Regions from separate parts of the Vibrio sp. RC586 genome, predicted to be linked through region 3. Evidence: predicted binding sites of a transcription regulator. Region 3 holds the regulator's gene; each other region holds the start of a gene.
What was found. The regulator CRP, encoded in region 3, controls carbon source genes, mostly activating them, when cyclic AMP is high. The targets are predictions, from matches to a motif close to TGTGANNNNNNTCACA.
Positions count from the first base shown of each region.

Region 1: a site for CRP is predicted at 1,690-1,705, ahead of VOA_RS01380 (CTP synthase). Genes of this name have one in related genera too.
Region 2: a site for CRP is predicted at 2,508-2,523, ahead of malT (HTH-type transcriptional regulator MalT). Genes of this name have one in related genera too.

Region 1 is NZ_ADBD01000013.1:936,805-942,506, reverse strand. Features, by position in the region: gene relA (GTP diphosphokinase) at 1-601, shown strand, start outside; gene mazG (nucleoside triphosphate pyrophosphohydrolase) at 700-1,512, shown strand; gene VOA_RS01380 (CTP synthase) at 1,790-3,427, shown strand; gene eno (phosphopyruvate hydratase) at 3,506-4,807, shown strand; gene VOA_RS01390 (multifunctional CCA addition/repair protein) at 4,910-5,702, opposite strand, start outside.
Region 2 is NZ_ADBD01000008.1:324,650-330,351, forward strand. Features, by position in the region: gene malT (HTH-type transcriptional regulator MalT) at 1-2,309, opposite strand, end outside; gene VOA_RS08950 (glycogen/starch/alpha-glucan phosphorylase) at 2,884-5,337, shown strand; gene malQ (4-alpha-glucanotransferase) at 5,424-5,702, shown strand, end outside.
Region 3 is NZ_ADBD01000005.1:105,255-110,956, reverse strand. Features, by position in the region: gene astA (arginine N-succinyltransferase) at 1-171, shown strand, start outside; gene astD (succinylglutamate-semialdehyde dehydrogenase) at 181-1,638, shown strand; gene VOA_RS14990 (DUF1338 domain-containing protein) at 1,735-2,526, shown strand; gene crp (cAMP-activated global transcriptional regulator CRP) at 2,608-3,240, opposite strand; gene VOA_RS15000 (phosphoribulokinase) at 3,483-4,352, opposite strand; gene VOA_RS15005 (YheU family protein) at 4,447-4,656, opposite strand; gene VOA_RS15010 (hydrolase) at 4,766-5,702, opposite strand, start outside.

The sequences.
Region 1 (5,702 bases), on a different contig from region 3:
GTATGTCGGTATCGGCAGTGGCGATCTGCGTATTAACCAAATCGTTAATCACATCAATGCGTTAGTAAATAAACCGACCGCTGAGGAAGAAGATAAGCTCGCGCTGGAAAAACTGCAGGAAAACAAAGCCCTAACGCCGAATCGCCCGCATAAAGATGCGGTGGTGGTGGAAGGGGTCGATAACCTGATGACTCACCTTGCGCGTTGCTGCCAACCGATCCCCGGTGATGAGATCCGCGGCTACATTACCCAAGGCCGTGGCATTTCGGTGCATCGTAGCGATTGTGAACAATTGGAAGAGTTGAGCCATCACGCACCGGAGCGGATCATTGATACCGTGTGGGGCGGCGGTTTTGTGGGTTCTTACTTGCTGACCGTGCGCGTTGAAGCGATGGAGCGCAGTGGCTTACTGAAAGACATCACCACCTTGCTGGCCAATGAAAAAGTCAAAGTGGCGAGCATGAAGAGCCGCTCCGACTACAAACGACAAATCATCATCATGGATTTCGATCTTGAGGTGAACAACGTTGAAGCCTTAGCGCGAGTCTCCAAACGTATCGAGCAGATCAAAGACGTTATGTTGGTGAAACGCTTAGGTTAACCCTAACCAAAACGGCGAGGTGAGAAGTGAAAACTTCCACCTCGTTGCTATTTTAGGCTCTCAAAAAATCCAATGTTAGGCCAGCAGTGAGGATATGTATGTCACACCCAATTGAACAACTCGAACAGATCATGAGCCGCCTGCGTGACCCAGAGCAGGGTTGCCCGTGGGATAAAGAACAAACTTTTGACACCATTGCTCCATACACCATTGAAGAAACCTTTGAGGTGGTGGATGCCATCACCCAGCGCGATTGGCCTAACTTGCGTGAAGAGTTGGGGGATTTGCTATTTCAGGTAATTTTCTACAGCCAAATGGCCAAAGAACAGGGACTGTTTGAGTTTCGTGATGTGGTGGATACAGTCAATGAGAAGCTGACGCGCCGCCATCCTCATGTATTTGGAGATGTAGCCTTTGAAAATAACGAGCAAATTCACGCCAATTGGGAGGCTGAAAAAGCCAAAGAAAAAGCCCAAGCAGGCAAAAACGAGCAGAGTATTCTAGACTCTGTACCACGTTCATTGCCCGCATTATCGCGTGCTCACAAGATCCAGAAAAAGTGCGCCAAATACGGATTTGATTGGGACAGCCTTGGCCCAGTTGTCGACAAAGTGCACGAAGAAGTCTCAGAAGTGATGGAAGAAGCACTGCAAGTGGACGTGAATACGCAAAAAGTAGAAGAAGAGTTAGGCGATTTATTGTTCGCCACCGTCAATTTAGTGCGCCATTTAGGGCATGACCCTGAAATGGCTCTGAGCAAAGCCAACGCCAAATTTGTGCGCCGCTTTCAAGGTGTTGAAGACAAAGCGAGAGCGAAAAATAAGCCACTACAGGACTTTACTTTGGCTGAGTTGGATGGTTTTTGGGATGAAGTAAAACTTGAAGAAAAACAGGCGATAAAGCCGTTTTAATGGCTGAGCATTAAAAAAGAAAGCCAACTCATTGATGAGCTTACTGGTTGATTAAACTGCTAATTTTTCAATTGCTGAAAAAGAGTCCCTTTTGGGACAAAATTGACTCAGATAATGTGCCGCTTATGCGCTTCGCTTCAATTTGGTTTGATTTGAAGCAAAAAATAAAAAATTGAGTGTGATAGATTTCACGTTGTGGCAATGGGGGGCTTCTGGTATAGTTTTGTCCCGTCCAGAAGAAATCCATTTCCCTCATTCAACCATTTTCAGGTTAAACATGACGACAAATTATATTTTTGTTACTGGCGGGGTTGTATCCTCTCTAGGTAAAGGTATTGCAGCGGCATCCCTTGCAGCGATTCTCGAAGCTCGTGGTCTTAAAGTGACCATGATGAAGCTTGACCCTTACATCAACGTTGACCCAGGCACAATGAGCCCGACTCAACACGGTGAAGTGTTCGTTACGGAAGATGGCGCGGAAACTGACCTAGACCTTGGTCACTACGAGCGTTTCATTCGTACCAAAATGACCAAGCGCAACAACTTCACGGCAGGTCGTGTTTACGCTGACGTACTGCGCAAAGAGCGTCGTGGCGACTACCTAGGTGCAACCATTCAAGTTATCCCTCATATCACGAATGCGATCAAAGATCGTGTGATTGCAGGCTCAGAAGGCCACGACATCGCTATCGTTGAAGTGGGCGGTACTGTGGGTGATATTGAATCACTGCCATTCATGGAAGCGATCCGTCAGCTAGCAATCGAAGTGGGCCGTGAAAACGCCATGTTCATGCATCTGACGCTGGTCCCTTACCTAGCGGCAGCGGGCGAAGTAAAAACGAAGCCAACTCAACACTCAGTAAAAGAACTGCTTTCTATCGGTATTCAGCCAGACATTCTGGTTTGCCGTAGCGATCGTATGATCCCAGCGAACGAGCGTAAGAAGATTGCTCTGTTCTGTAACGTGCCTGAAAAAGCCGTTATCTCTATGAAAGACGTGGATTCTATCTACAAGATCCCACAACTGATCCGTTCTCAAGGTTTGGATGATTTGGTGTGTGCACGTTTTGGCATTAACGCGCCAGAAGCGGATCTGTCTGAATGGGAACAGGTGATTTACGAAGAAGCGAACCCAACCGGTGAAGTGACTATCGGTATGGTCGGCAAGTACACCGAGCTGCCAGATGCTTACAAATCCGTCAACGAAGCGCTGAAACATGCAGGTCTGAAGAACCGCCTGAGCGTGACCATCAAATACGTGGATTCACAAGACGTTGAAACCAAAGGCACCGATGTGCTCAATGGTCTAGATGCTATTTTGGTACCGGGTGGTTTTGGCGATCGTGGTATCGAAGGCAAAATCCGTGCAGCTCAGTATGCACGTGAAAACAAAATTCCTTACCTTGGCATCTGCTTGGGTATGCAAGTGGCACTGATCGAATACGCGCGCAACGTAGCGGGTATGGAAGGTGCACACTCAACCGAATTCAATAAAAACACCAAATACCCAGTGGTTGGTTTGATCACTGAATGGGTAGATGGCGAAGGCAATGTCGAAGAGCGTAGCGAGAAATCAGATCTGGGCGGTACCATGCGTCTAGGCTCACAGCTATGCCACCTTGAAAAAGGTACCAAAGCGTACGAAATGTACGGTAGCGCAACGATCCATGAACGTCACCGCCACCGTTACGAAGTCAACAACCTGCTGCGTCCTCAGATTGAAAAAGCAGGTTTGAAGGTTTCTGGTCTGTCAGCAGATAAGAAGCTGGTTGAAGTGATTGAGAACCCTGCTCACCCATGGTTTGTAGCAGCGCAGTTCCACCCAGAGTTCACCTCAACCCCACGCGATGGTCACCCTCTGTTTGCTGGTTTTGTGAAAGCAGCAGGTCAGTACCAACGCGGTGAATTGAAGTAAAAGGATACGGGTAGCCACTCTAGCAGTGTGGCTACCCTTTTAGTTTTGACATTTAAATTCAATTGAGAGGAAACATTAATGTCTAAGATCGTTAAAGTTCTAGGTCGTGAAATCATCGACTCACGTGGTAACCCAACGGTAGAAGCAGAAGTTCATCTAGAAGGTGGTTTCGTTGGTATGGCAGCAGCTCCATCTGGTGCTTCTACTGGTTCTCGTGAAGCGCTTGAACTGCGTGACGGTGACAAGTCTCGTTTCCTAGGTAAAGGCGTTCTGAAAGCGCTGGCTGCGGTTAATGGTCCAATCGCAGACGCTCTGGTTGGCAAAGATGCAAAAGATCAAGCAACTATTGACCAAATCATGATCGACCTAGACGGTACTGAGAACAAGTCAAACTTCGGTGCAAACGCGATTCTAGCGGTTTCTCTAGCAAACGCGAAAGCAGCAGCGGCAGCAAAAGGCATGCCTCTGTTTGAGCACATCGCTGAGCTGAACGGCACTCCTGGCGTATTCTCAATGCCTCTACCAATGATGAACATCATCAACGGTGGTGAGCACGCTGACAACAACGTAGACATCCAAGAGTTCATGATCCAACCAGTTGGCGCAAAAACTCTGAAAGAAGCAGTACGTATGGGCGCAGAAGTGTTCCATAACCTAGCTAAAGTACTGAAGTCTAAAGGCTACAACACTGCAGTGGGTGACGAAGGTGGTTTCGCTCCTAACCTGAAATCTAACGCAGAAGCGCTAGAAGTTATCGCTGAAGCGGTTGCGGCTGCAGGTTACAAACTGGGTACTGACATCACATTAGCGATGGACTGTGCGGCTTCTGAGTTCTACGACGCAGAGAAGAAAGAATACAACCTGAAAGGCGAAGGTCGTATCTTCACTTCTAACGGTTTCTCTGATTTCCTAGAAGAGCTGACTGAGAAGTTCCCAATCGTTTCTATCGAAGACGGTCTGGACGAGTCTGACTGGGAAGGTTTCGCATACCAAACTGAGAAACTGGGTAAGAAAATCCAAATCGTTGGTGACGATCTGTTCGTAACTAACACTAAGATCCTGAAGCGTGGGATCGACAACGGTATCGCTAACTCTATCCTGATCAAGTTCAACCAAATCGGTTCTCTGACTGAAACTCTGGCTGCGATCAAGATGGCAAAAGATGCTGGCTACACTGCAGTTATCTCTCACCGTTCCGGCGAAACTGAAGACGCAACTATCGCTGACCTAGCGGTAGGTACTGCTGCAGGTCAAATCAAGACTGGTTCCATGAGCCGTTCTGACCGTGTTGCTAAGTACAACCAACTGATCCGTATTGAAGAAGCTCTGGGTTCACGTGCTCCTTTCAACGGTCTGAAAGAAGTGAAAGGCCAAGCTTAATTTTAAGCGAGCGCCTCCGCGACTGTTGACGATAACAGTCTCGCGATAAAAAAACGCCCTGCATTGCAGGGCGTTTTGCTTTCTACGGTTGCGGGCAACGAACTACAGAGCCTCGATTGCCGATACGCGCCGTTTATCCAACTCTTCTTTGATATGCTTGCCTTGAAAGCCATCCGCTATCACGGCTTGAACTTCTACGCTAAGGGCGGCTTGGTAGGCGCGCAGGAAAATCTCACGTTGTGGATAGGGCTCGGCCTCTAACCCTAAACGGCCACGATGATCCGCTTCACAACACAGTAGCACTTGCTCAAGACGCTCCGGTTTGCGCCACACATCCAAAAGCCCCAGCACTTTAAGCTTGGTGGCTGGCTTTAACTCATCGGCACGATGAACATTGGAGTGCTGCGCGCACACTGCGAGCGCTAAATCACGAAATTCGTTCGGTACGCGAATGCGCTCGCACAGTGATTCAATTATTTTTAGCCCAGTATGGCAGTGTAATTTATGGCTTGGCCATTCAGCGGATGGCGTCACACCTTTCCCTAAATCATGCACTTGCGCCGCAAAACGTACGGGAAGGGACTCGGAAAGTCTTGCTGCTTGTTTAGCAACCATTAACGTATGAATACCAGTGTCGATCTCAGGGTGCCATTTTTCCGGTTGTGGCACGCCGAACAAGCGATCGACTTCAGGCAGCACCACCGCCAGCGCGCCGCAATTACGTAACACCTGCAAAAACACTTCGGGATGATGGGTCGAGAGCGATTTATGCCACTCTTGCCACACACGCTCGGCGGTTAAGTGCTGTAATTCGCCTGATTGAGCAATGTCAGTCATTAACTGCATGGTTTCTTCGGCAACGGTGAAACCTAGGTGATGCAGCTTGGCCGCAAAG
Region 2 (5,702 bases), on a different contig from region 3:
AAGTTACCAATCATGCCCGTTTGGTTGGTCAGGCGCAGTGCTTGTTTTAACTTGTCGCTAGCTTGTTGGTCATCGCCTGCTGTGATAGCCAGCAGTGCTTCCACAATCAAGTTACGGTTGGTATCAGTGACTAACTGATATTTCTGTGCTTGTTCCTGAATAAATTCTAGAGTCGCACGCGCCTCATTCAGTTCACCCAATTGGATTTGCGCACGGGCAATATTGCGCCACTGCAGTTGAAGGAAGTGGTTACACGCTTTATCGGGACGAATGCTGGATTGCAGCCACTGGCGGATTTCGGTGCTGTTCTCCTTGGCTTGCCAATAGAGTAGTAGGGAGAGTGAAGCGTTCGCCGTCCAATCCACATGGTAAGTCGATTGCTTAAGCAGGTGCTGGATCTGCTCTATGAAGCGTCCGGCTTTATCCAACTCGCCGCGGCCGATGGTGATTCTGGCCAGCATCGAATAACAGTGCAGGTGTTTACTCTGTGAATGGTTTTCTAGCACGCTCAGCCCCTTATAAGCGGCTTGTTCGGCTTCATCCAAGCGATTCCAACACCATAAAATTTGCGCGCGAATTCGCAGCAAAAATTCATGCAGTGGCACTTGATGCAGCTGCTGCTCTTCAATCAATTTAAACGCGTTATCCTGTACCTCGTAAGCCGCTTGTACATAACCTTGCGCCAGTAAAATTTCGCTCTGTTGCAGTAATGCCCATAAGGCTTGGTGATACACCTGATATTGGCGCGCCAGTTTCTCGGTTTGTTGCATCATTGAGAGTGCACGGCTGAGATGACCTAATACGTGGTTCACTTCGCCAACCACAGAAGTGGCGACAATACGGCTGCGATACGTGGTGTGGTCAAGCTGGCTTAAGGCCAGTTCGGCGAGTTCCAGTGCTTTTTCTGGCTCGTTTTGGTTAATGGCGACTTGCGCACGCAGCGCGTTAAATTCGCCTTGCTCTTTGGTTGAGAGTTCGACGTTAAGCGCTTTCATCTCTTTCGCTGCTTTGGCCAGCAATGCACCCACATCGTTATAGCGGTGCTGACTTTGTGCCAACCACGCTTGCAACATGCATAATTTAGGTTCGCGATACAGTTGAGCGGGGGTCAGTTGATTGATTGCCGCTTCCAATACTTCAAGCTCGCCTTGGTTAAACATCTTCCATCCAAACTGGCTCAAAATGCTCGCCAGCAGCTCGCTATCTTGCGCCAAACGCGCATGACGCAGCGCTTGGTGAGGCGTTGCCGCTTCCAACCATGCTTTGGCGGCAGAGCGTTGTAAATCTTGCTCTTGCTGTGGAATGCGGGCTTGGCGTTGATGCGCTAAAAATTCGGCAAACAGATTATGAAAGCGATACCAGTTGGTTTCCCCCTCCAGCGGCGAGATAAATAAGCCAAAGCGGTTGAGAGATTCAATCATCGCCAAGGCATCGTCACGCCCAGTTAAACTGCTCACCAAGGCATCGTCAAAATGGTCGAGTACCGAACACTGCATCAAGAAATAGCGAGTTTCATCATCAAGCAGATCAAACACTTCTTCGACCAGATAATCCCAAAGGTGGGCATGATTAAAATGCGAAACCGATTCGATGGTTTGCGCCAGCGTGCGGTGTTGATGCTGCGCTTGTAGAGCGATGAGCTGCATTGCTGAAGGCCAGCCTTCCACATAATCGCGCAGGTTATTGGCGGTCAGTGCATCAATCCCATCGGAAACGCGTTGGTTGAAAAAGCGCGTGGTTTCTTCGGTATCAAAAGCCAAAAGCTCATTGCCGATCTCAATCATTAAATCACGTACGCGCAGATTGGCGGTACCCAAAGGTGGCGTTGAGCGGCTCGTCACCACCAGCGTTAAATTATCTGGCATGTGTTTTAAGAAAAAGCGCATCGCTTCGTGAATGGCTTCATCGCTGATCAGATGGTAATCATCCAGCACTACATAGCATTCGCCGTGGTAGTCAGCCATCTCGGCAAACACTTCACTAAACAGCGAGTGTAGTGAGGAAAACTGACGCTTCTCCGCTAATTTTTGTGCGTTGGGGCAGGTATTGTGGGTCGCTTTATTAATGGCTTGCAGCAGATAGTTCATGAAGCGAAACGGATCGTTATCGCTGTCATCAATGCTGTACCAACCAACATTGGGCTTATCCGAAAGCCATTGAGCCGCCATGGTGGTTTTGCCATAGCCTGCCGGTGAGCGGAATAGCACTAATTTGTAGCAGGTGGCGTGTTGCAATAATTCCAGAACACGGGGGCGGACGATGGCGTTATGCAAACGTCCCGGGCGAGTCAGTTTCGAAGGGATCCACATCTTCTTTCTCTCGTCTATTCCAATCAGAGCTTCATGCTCTTTGAACTTGAAACGCAAGTTCCAAGCGTAGGGGGGTGAATACGCGCGGCGTATCACACTCAGATGGACAAATGTTACTTGAAGTCATTTGGTGCGTTTATTGATCCATACTGAGTTTTCTGTGTTCTTCACATTTCGCTCATAACTACGCCCCATATTTGTGATTTTTGTCACTAATTAATCTTCCCGTGAGCAAGGATATCGTCTAGGCCTCTACGTAATTGAGTGAAAATTCGGTAACAGAGGCAAAATTATTGTGATCTATTTAGCAGAGTGGACAAATGTTCAACCACTTGTTTTCCGAACTATCATAAAGCCTAGCTATGGTTAATCGGCGGGTGGTGTGATCCGAATCACTGCTATCTCGGGCTGAACCGAGCATTGATGGGAGCCAGATCACTCACTACCGGACTCCTGCGCCTCTACGCCTTGGTTCCTCCTCCCAATTGATGAGAAAAGTGGGAGGATGTTTTGCCAAAGTCGTAGAGGCAGGATAGGGCTTAGATGGATTAGAACCAAAAAGTGAGAGTTCACAATGAAACCTACTCAACAGAAACAGTTTGACAAGAAGTCGTTCCAAGAAAACGTGAAGCGCCATTTAACCGCAACCTATGCCACAACGGTAGAGCACGCTTCGGCGCGTGCATGGTACTTGGCGATGGGACGAGCCCTTGCTGAATTTACGACGTTTGATTTGCTGGAAACCGAACAGGATGAGCGCATCCTTAATAGCAAAAGCCTGAACTACCTATCGCTGGAGTTTTTGATTGGCCGCTTAACCGGCAATAACTTGATCAGCATGGGCGTGTATGAAGCCGTTGCTCAAGCGATGGAAGAACTCGGCCAAAATCTGACCGACTTACTGGAAGAAGAGCGCGACCCATCATTGGGTAACGGTGGTTTAGGGCGTCTTGCCGCTTGTTTTATGGATTCTTGTGCGGCGCAAGAATTCCCAACCGTAGGCTACGGTCTGCACTACGAATATGGTTTGTTTAAACAGTCTTTCGAAGAAGGCCGCCAAAAAGAAGCCCCTGATGCATGGTGTGGTGTTGAAGGCTACCCATGGGAAGTGGCGCGTCCTGAGCTGAAGCAAGAAATTGGCTTCTACGGCCACGTTGAAGTGGTCAATGAAAATGGCAAAGAGCGTCGTCGTTGGGTACCGGGCATGTTAGTGCAAGCGATGCCGTGGGATTTGCCGATCGTTGGCTACCAAAGTGATACGGTTTACCCGCTGCGTTTGTGGGAATGTCGTGCTATCGCGCCTTTCTCGCTGGAAAGCTTCAACAACGGTAACTACTTTGAAGCGCAGCACGCGTTGATCGATGCTGGCAACATCACCAAAGTCCTGTATCCGAATGACAACCACGAAAAAGGTAAAACCCTGCGTTTGATGCAGCAGTATTTCCACAGTGCAGCATCGGTACGCGATATTCTGCGTCGCCATGAAGCCGTAGGTCATGCATTGGCGGATCTGCCGAAATACGAAACCATTCAGCTTAACGATACGCACCCAACCATCGCGATCCCTGAGCTGATGCGCATTCTGATCGATGAAAAGCAGATGTCTTGGGAAGCGGCGTGGGCGATCTGTTCACACACTTTTGCGTACACCAACCATACTTTGCTGCCAGAAGCATTGGAAACCTGGAGCGAATCGTTGATCCAACGCTTACTGCCACGTCACATGGAGATCATTTACGAGATCAACCATCGCTTCTTGCAAGAAGTGCGTGCCAAATGGCCGGGTGATGTCGCGAAACAGCAAAAGCTCTCCATTATCGAAGAAGGCTTCCACCGTATGGTGCGTATGGCCAACCTGTGTGTGGTCGGCTCTTATGCGGTGAACGGCGTAGCGGCGTTGCACTCTGAATTGGTGAAGCGTGACTTGTTCCCTGAATTTGTTGAGCTCTATCCGGGCAAAATCCAAAACGTGACCAACGGTATCACGCCGCGTCGCTGGCTGAAGTTCTGTAACCCAGATTTGTCTGCGCTCATCTCCGAGAAGATTGGTCAGGAGTGGCCTGCGAAATTGGATCAACTCACCAAAGTGGCACAGTACGCGGAAGATGCCGTGTTCCAAAAACGCTTTATGGAAGTGAAAAAAGCCAACAAAGCGCGTTTGGCCGATTGGGTGAAAGATCACATGGGCATCGAGCTCGATACCAATGCGATCTTTGATGTGCAGATCAAACGTCTGCATGAGTACAAGCGTCAGCATCTCAATATGTTGCACATCTTGTCGCTCTACCATCGCTTAATCAACGACCCAAGTTTTGACATGCATCCACGTGTGGTGTTCTTCGCAGCGAAAGCGGCGCCGGGTTACCACTTGGCGAAAGAGATCATCTACGCCATCAACATGATCGCGCAAAAAGTGAATAACGATCCGCGGGTCGGCAACAAACTGAAAGTGGTGTTCATTCCGGATTATCGCGTCAGCATGGCGGAAATCATCATTCCGGCGGCAGATGTTTCTGAGCAGATCTCAACCGCAGGTAAAGAAGCATCGGGTACCGGCAACATGAAGATGGCGCTCAACGGTGCTCTGACCATCGGAACGATGGATGGTGCGAACGTCGAGATCCGTGAAGAAGTGGGCGATGACAACATCTACATCTTCGGCTTAGAAGTGGATGGCGTAGAAGCACTGAAAGCGCGTGGCTACAACCCATACGATTTCTATCATGCGGATCCGCTATTGAAAGCGTCACTGGATCTGCTGGTGGGCGAAGAGTTTACGCCGGGTGCTGCGGGCAAACTGCGCGCGACCTATGACAGCTTGCTCGATGGCGGCGACCCATATCTAGTGCTGGCGGATTTCGCCTCTTACGTAAAAGCACATGAAGCGATCGACAAACAGTATCGTGACCAAGCGGGTTGGGCGAAGAAAGCCATCCTCAATACTGCTTTGGTGGGCAAATTCAGCTCCGACCGCAGTATCCGTGATTACGTGAATAACATTTGGAAACTGAGCGCGGTTCAGCGTTAAGCCCCTTTGGTGAGTCAGAGCCTTCTGGCTCACCTTTTTCTACATACCCTACATAGAAGGGTAAAGCAGTCCCTTCGGAGAGAGCGATGAATCAAGACAATGCATTAAAACAAGTCGCTGAAATGGCAAAAATTGCCGATCGATATGTCAGCGCGTGGGGCAGTGAAGCTCAAGTGGAAGACGACACGATCCGTCGTCTTTTGGCATCTCTTGGCTATGACACCAGTAGCGATGAAGCTTTGCTGCAATCGGCTGAGAAAAAACACAAGAAAGATGTGCTGGATCCGGTACTCGTGGTGCACCAAAGTGCGGCGATTGAAGTGCCGCTTTATCTCGGCGTGAGTGCGCGCGAAAGTGAATTTGAT
Region 3 (5,702 bases):
CACTCCAGCTCGCAGAATTTTATTATGTGTAACACCTCGTTTGAAAACTTCCGCGCTACGGCCGCCAAAGCGGCTTACAGCCAAGAAGATAACGCGGTGATCATCTCGCCTAAAGTCGCCGCAGCATTAGAAGTGAGCACTGGGGATTATTTACGGATTTTGGCGCAGTAGGGGATTGCCATGACACATTGGATAGCCGGTAATTGGGTGACGGGAACTGGTGAAAAACTGGAATCACATACGCCTTATAGCCATGAGCTTTTATGGCAAGGCTACAGTGCCAGTGTTGAACAAGTGGAAGCCGCGGTAAACGCGGCTCGCCGAGCGTTCGTAGACTGGAAAAAATGCCCATTTGCCGAGCGTGAACAAAAGGTATTGGCCTTTGCGGAATTAGTGAAAACCAACAGTGAGCGTATTGCGCAAGTGATTGCCAAAGAAACGGGAAAACCGCTGTGGGAAACGCGCACGGAAGCGGCGTCGATCGCCGGAAAAATCGCGATTTCGATTCGTGCTTACCATGAGCGTACCGGTGAAACGGTGCGTGAATCGGCGGGTAATCAGCTGGTATTGCGCCATCGGCCGTTGGGCGTGATGGCGGTGTTTGGGCCATATAACTTCCCTGGTCATTTGCCGAACGGACACATAGTGCCTGCACTGCTGGCGGGCAATACCGTGGTGTTTAAGCCTTCCGAACAAACGCCGTGGACTGGCGAAGTCTTGATGCAGTTATGGCAACAGGCTGGCTTGCCTGCTGGGGTGATCAATCTGGTTCAAGGCTCAAAAGAGACGGGGATTGCGTTGGCACAATCACGCGGGATTGATGGTTTGCTGTTTACTGGCAGTGCCAATACTGGGCATCTGCTGCATCGCCAATTTGCCGGTCAGCCGGACAAAATGTTGGCGCTGGAAATGGGCGGCAATAACCCCATGGTGATTTCGGATCACTATGGCGATTTGGACGCGACTGTCTACACCATTATTCAATCCGCGTTTATCAGCAGTGGTCAGCGTTGCACCTGTGCGCGTCGCTTGTATGTGCCACTAGGGACGAAAGGCGATGTACTGCTCGATAAACTGGTTGCGGTAACGGCCAAGCTGCGTATTGATCAGCCCTTTGCTGAGCCAGCCCCCTTTATGGGACCGTTAGTTTCGGAAGCGGCAGCACGAGCAATTCTCAACGCGCAAGCCCACTTACAAGGGTTAGGCGGAAAAAGTCTACTTGAAGCTCACGCTTTGCATGCGGCGTTTATCACACCGGCCATCATAGATGTTACGGCGATTGAGCGCTTGCCGGATGATGAATATTTCGGACCTTTGCTACAAGTGGTGCGTTATCAGACTTTGGTGCAAGCGGTAGAACTTGCCAATGAAACCCGATTTGGCTTATCCGCTGGACTCGTCTCGACTGACGATGACGAGTGGGATTACTTTGTCGATCATATTCGTGCGGGCATCGTCAATCGTAACCGCCAATTAACCGGAGCCAGTGGTGATGCACCGTTTGGTGGCCCTGGCGCTTCAGGCAATTTACGCCCGAGTGCTTTTTATGCCGCCGATTATTGCGCTTATCCGATGGCCTCAATGGAGGGGGAGACAACATTGCTTCCTGCGACTTTGAGCCCAGGCGTTGAACTCTAATCATAATTTATTTTGTGCCTGCGCAGCCAAGTAGGCACTTTTTTCGTCACAGGTTGATATTTCTTACTCTTGCTACAGAACTAACAAGGAGGCGTTATGACGCCAACCGTTTTATTTCAATCGCTCTGGAATGATTATATTGAGCGCCTCTGCCCATCGGCAGAGAAAGTGCATCAACTCTTACAAGAAGATGAGCCGCTGATTAATGACCACATTGCGCTGCGCACATTTAATGTCGCGCCGCTAGGATTAGAAACGTTGGCGAAGCCGTTTCTGGCGCTCGGCTATCAACCGTGTGGTGAGTACGAATTCAAAAGCAAAAAGCTGGCCGCTAAGCATTTTGAACATCCTGATCCTTTGCAACCGAAAGTCTTCATCAGTGAACTGAAAGTGGAAGAGTGTTCCCCAGATCTGCAAGCGATTGTGGCGAAGTTGGTGGCTCAGGTCGATGCCGAAGCGTTATCTGGCGAGGCTTTTCTGTATGGTGGCCGTTTATGGAACTTAAGCCATGCCGACTATCTTATTTTAGCGAAAGAGAGCGAGTATGCGGCTTGGCTTGCGGCGCATGGCTATGGCGCAAACCACTTTACGGTCAGCGTGAATCAGCTCAAGGCGCTGCATGAAGTAAAACAGGTCAATGACCATCTGCGTCAACATGGATTTAGCATTAATGAATCGGGTGGGGAAGTAAAGGGCTCACCTGAAGTGTTACTGGAGCAATCTTCAACCATGGCCGATAAAGTCTTAGTGCGTTTTAACGAAAGTGCGGAGATGATCCCCGGTGGGTTTTATGAATTCGCCAAACGTTATCCAATGGCGAATGGGTTGCTCTACCCCGGATTTGTCGAAGCATCGGCGGATAAGATTTTTGAAAGCACGAACCGCTGAGGTTGCCGTGTGATACAAGCAAAAAAATAGCCACCGTTGGGTGGCTATTTTTTATAACACGATACGGGTTAATCGGAGCACTTAGCGAGTGCCGTAAACCACGATGGTTTTACCGTGGGCAGAGATCAGGTTTTGCTCTTCCAGCATCTTCAGGATGCGGCCAACGGTTTCACGAGAACAGCCAACGATTTGACCGATCTCTTGGCGAGTGATCTTGATTTGCATGCCATCTGGGTGAGTCATCGCATCTGGCTGACGCGCAAGATTCAGCAGAGTTTGTGCGATACGGCCCGTTACGTCTAGGAACGCAAGGTCGCCAACTTTCTGGCTGGTCACTTGCAGACGACGAGCCATTTGACCTGAAAGGCGCATCAAGATATCTGGGTTTACTTGGATCAATTGACGGAATTTCTTAAATGAGATCTCAGCCACTTCACAAGGTGTTTTAGCACGAACCCAAGCGGTACGCTCTTGGCCTTCTTCAAACAAGCCAAGCTCACCGATGAAATCACCTTGGTTCAGGTAAGAGAGGATCATCTCTTTACCTTCTTCATCTTTAATCAGTACCGCAACTGAACCTTTAACGATGTAGTACAGCGTTTCCGCCTTCTCACCCGCGTGGATCAATGTGCTTTTTGATGGGTACTTATGAATGTGACAATGTGAAAGAAACCACTCTAGTGTTGGATCGGTTTGAGGTTTACCTAGAACCATAATAATCTCACTTCCTCTGCAGGGTACGCTTGCCGCTATCCATATTTTAGCGAAGCCTCAATTGGGCTTACTAGAATAAGAGGTGTTACCCAAGGCTGCAAGCTATCTTATGTTTCGGTTAAGAATAGTATCCTTTTTCGAAATCGATTTCTTGATTTTAATCGTGTCACCAGTCCGATTTGCTACGCAAAATTGTGCACATGATCACGGTATGAAAAGTAAGCATTCATCACTGTTCGGATCTAGCCGATTTTTCCGGTTTCGATCAGTTGTTGCAGTAGCGGACGCACAATCAAATCCATGGCAAAACTCATTTTGCCACCAGGAACCACGATGGTGTTGTGGCGCGACATGAATGAACCATCAATCATCGCCAGCAAGTATGGGAAATCGACGTTTTTGATGCCACGAAAACGGATCACCACAAAACTCTCATCCAGTGTTGGAATGCCTTTGGCATTGAGTGGGTTAGAAGTATCGACCGTAGGAACACGCTGAAAGTTAATGTGGGTGCGTGAAAACTGTGGGGTGATGAATTTGAGGTAGTCGTCCATTGAACGGACGATGGAATCCATCACCGCTTCGCGTGAATGGCCGCGATCGCGCGTATCGCGTACGTATTTCTGAATCCACTCAAGGTTAACGATCGGCACCATGCCAATCAAAAAGTCGACGTGTTGTGCAACATTGACATCACCATCGACTACACCGCCGTGTAAGCCTTCATAAAACAGCACATCTGAGTTTTCGGGCAGTGATTGCCAAGGCGTAAACGTGCCGGGCATCTGGTTATACGGCACTGCTTCATCAAAGGTGTGCAAGTAGCGGCGCACTTGGCCGGTGCCTACTTTTCCGTATTGGCGGAAGAATTCTTCAAGGGTTGGGAAATCGTTGGCTTGGGGACCAAAGTAACTGATATGGCGACCTTGCTCGCGTGCCTTGCGGATTTCTACATCCATTTCTGGACGGGTGAAGCGATGAAAACTGTCCCCCTCAACCCAAGCAGGCTTGATGCTCATCATATTGAACATCTTGCGAAAGGCTTCAGAGGTGGTTGTGGTACCGGCGCCGGAAGAACCCGTCACCGCAATAATCGGATGTTTGGCTGACATGACAAACCTTGTCCTTAAGTCCTTGATTTTGGTGCTAACTCAGGCACCACCCGGAAATGACTATAGCACGGAAAATGAAGCCGTCACTGCTTGGCTAAAACGGATGGCATTTAATATCGAAGGTTTCATGCAATTCTGAATAGACGATCACAGCTTGCCCTGATTGTAACTGCGTGCGTACTTGAGCAATTTTTTCCTCCAGCGACACTTCTACATCACCATAATCTGTGCCTTCACGCAGTACAAATTCACGGATCAAATTGTCGAGTGTTTCCGGCGCAATTTGTTGCCATGGAATGATCATAAATACCTCTTTATTTTATGATGGATCCCAACCCGACTTGGAGCGCTTACTCCAAGTCGTTTGAGTCTTTCCCCTTACAATGATACTGCATTAAAAGAGGAGGGGCGCGTTAGGATTGATGCAGAAAGTCATCACGCAGATGTGAGTAATACTCGGGCAGGGTTTGCTCTAGCCAAAAGCGGGGCTTTAGCCATGATCCACTCAGAAAACCCACATGGCCGCCATGCTCAAACAAACGGTAATCGATGTTCGCTGGCAGTGGGAAATCTGGGATCACGGCTTCGGTCATAAACGGATCGTCTTTGGCATGAATGATCTGTGTCGGGACTCGGATCTGAGTGAGTTGCTTGAGTCCCGAGCATTGCTGATAGTAATCAGACGCATCTTGAAAACCGTGCAGTGGCGCGGTGATCACGTCATCAAACTCAGCAAGTTTAGCGATAGCGTTGATCCGCTCTGAGCTCAGTGGCAAAGCGTTTTCCAATAGTGCGTATTTAGCCATGGCATTTTTCTTCAAAGAAGAGAGCAGATACGCGCGATACACTTTAGATAAACCTTGCTCGATACGTTGTGAGCAGGCGGCTAAATCGAGTGGCGCAGAAATCAAGGTGGCGGCGCTGACGATAGGATCATCACGATACTGCGCAAGATAGTTCGCGAGCATGTTGCCGCCGAGTGAAACACCGACTGCAACGATAGGACGCCCTGGCAATTGTTTACGCAGGTATTCAAGCACAAAACGCGCATCCCCCGTTTCACCGGAATGGTAAGCGCGTGCTAAGTGGTTGGGTTTACCACTGCAACCGCGAAAATGCATCATGACTGAGAGCCAGCCTTGCCTCGCAAACGCGTGCATCAATCCGTTGGCATAGGGGCTATTAAAGCTGCCTTCTAAGCCGTGGAATAATACAAACAGTGGCTTGTGCTGTGCATGTGGCGTGCGCCAGTCTTCACTCCATGCTAAATCGAGGAAGTCACCATCTGGAGTGAATAGGGTTTGCCATTCGGCAGCAAACAGCGGCTGTTTACGCAGCAAGCGTGGCAGC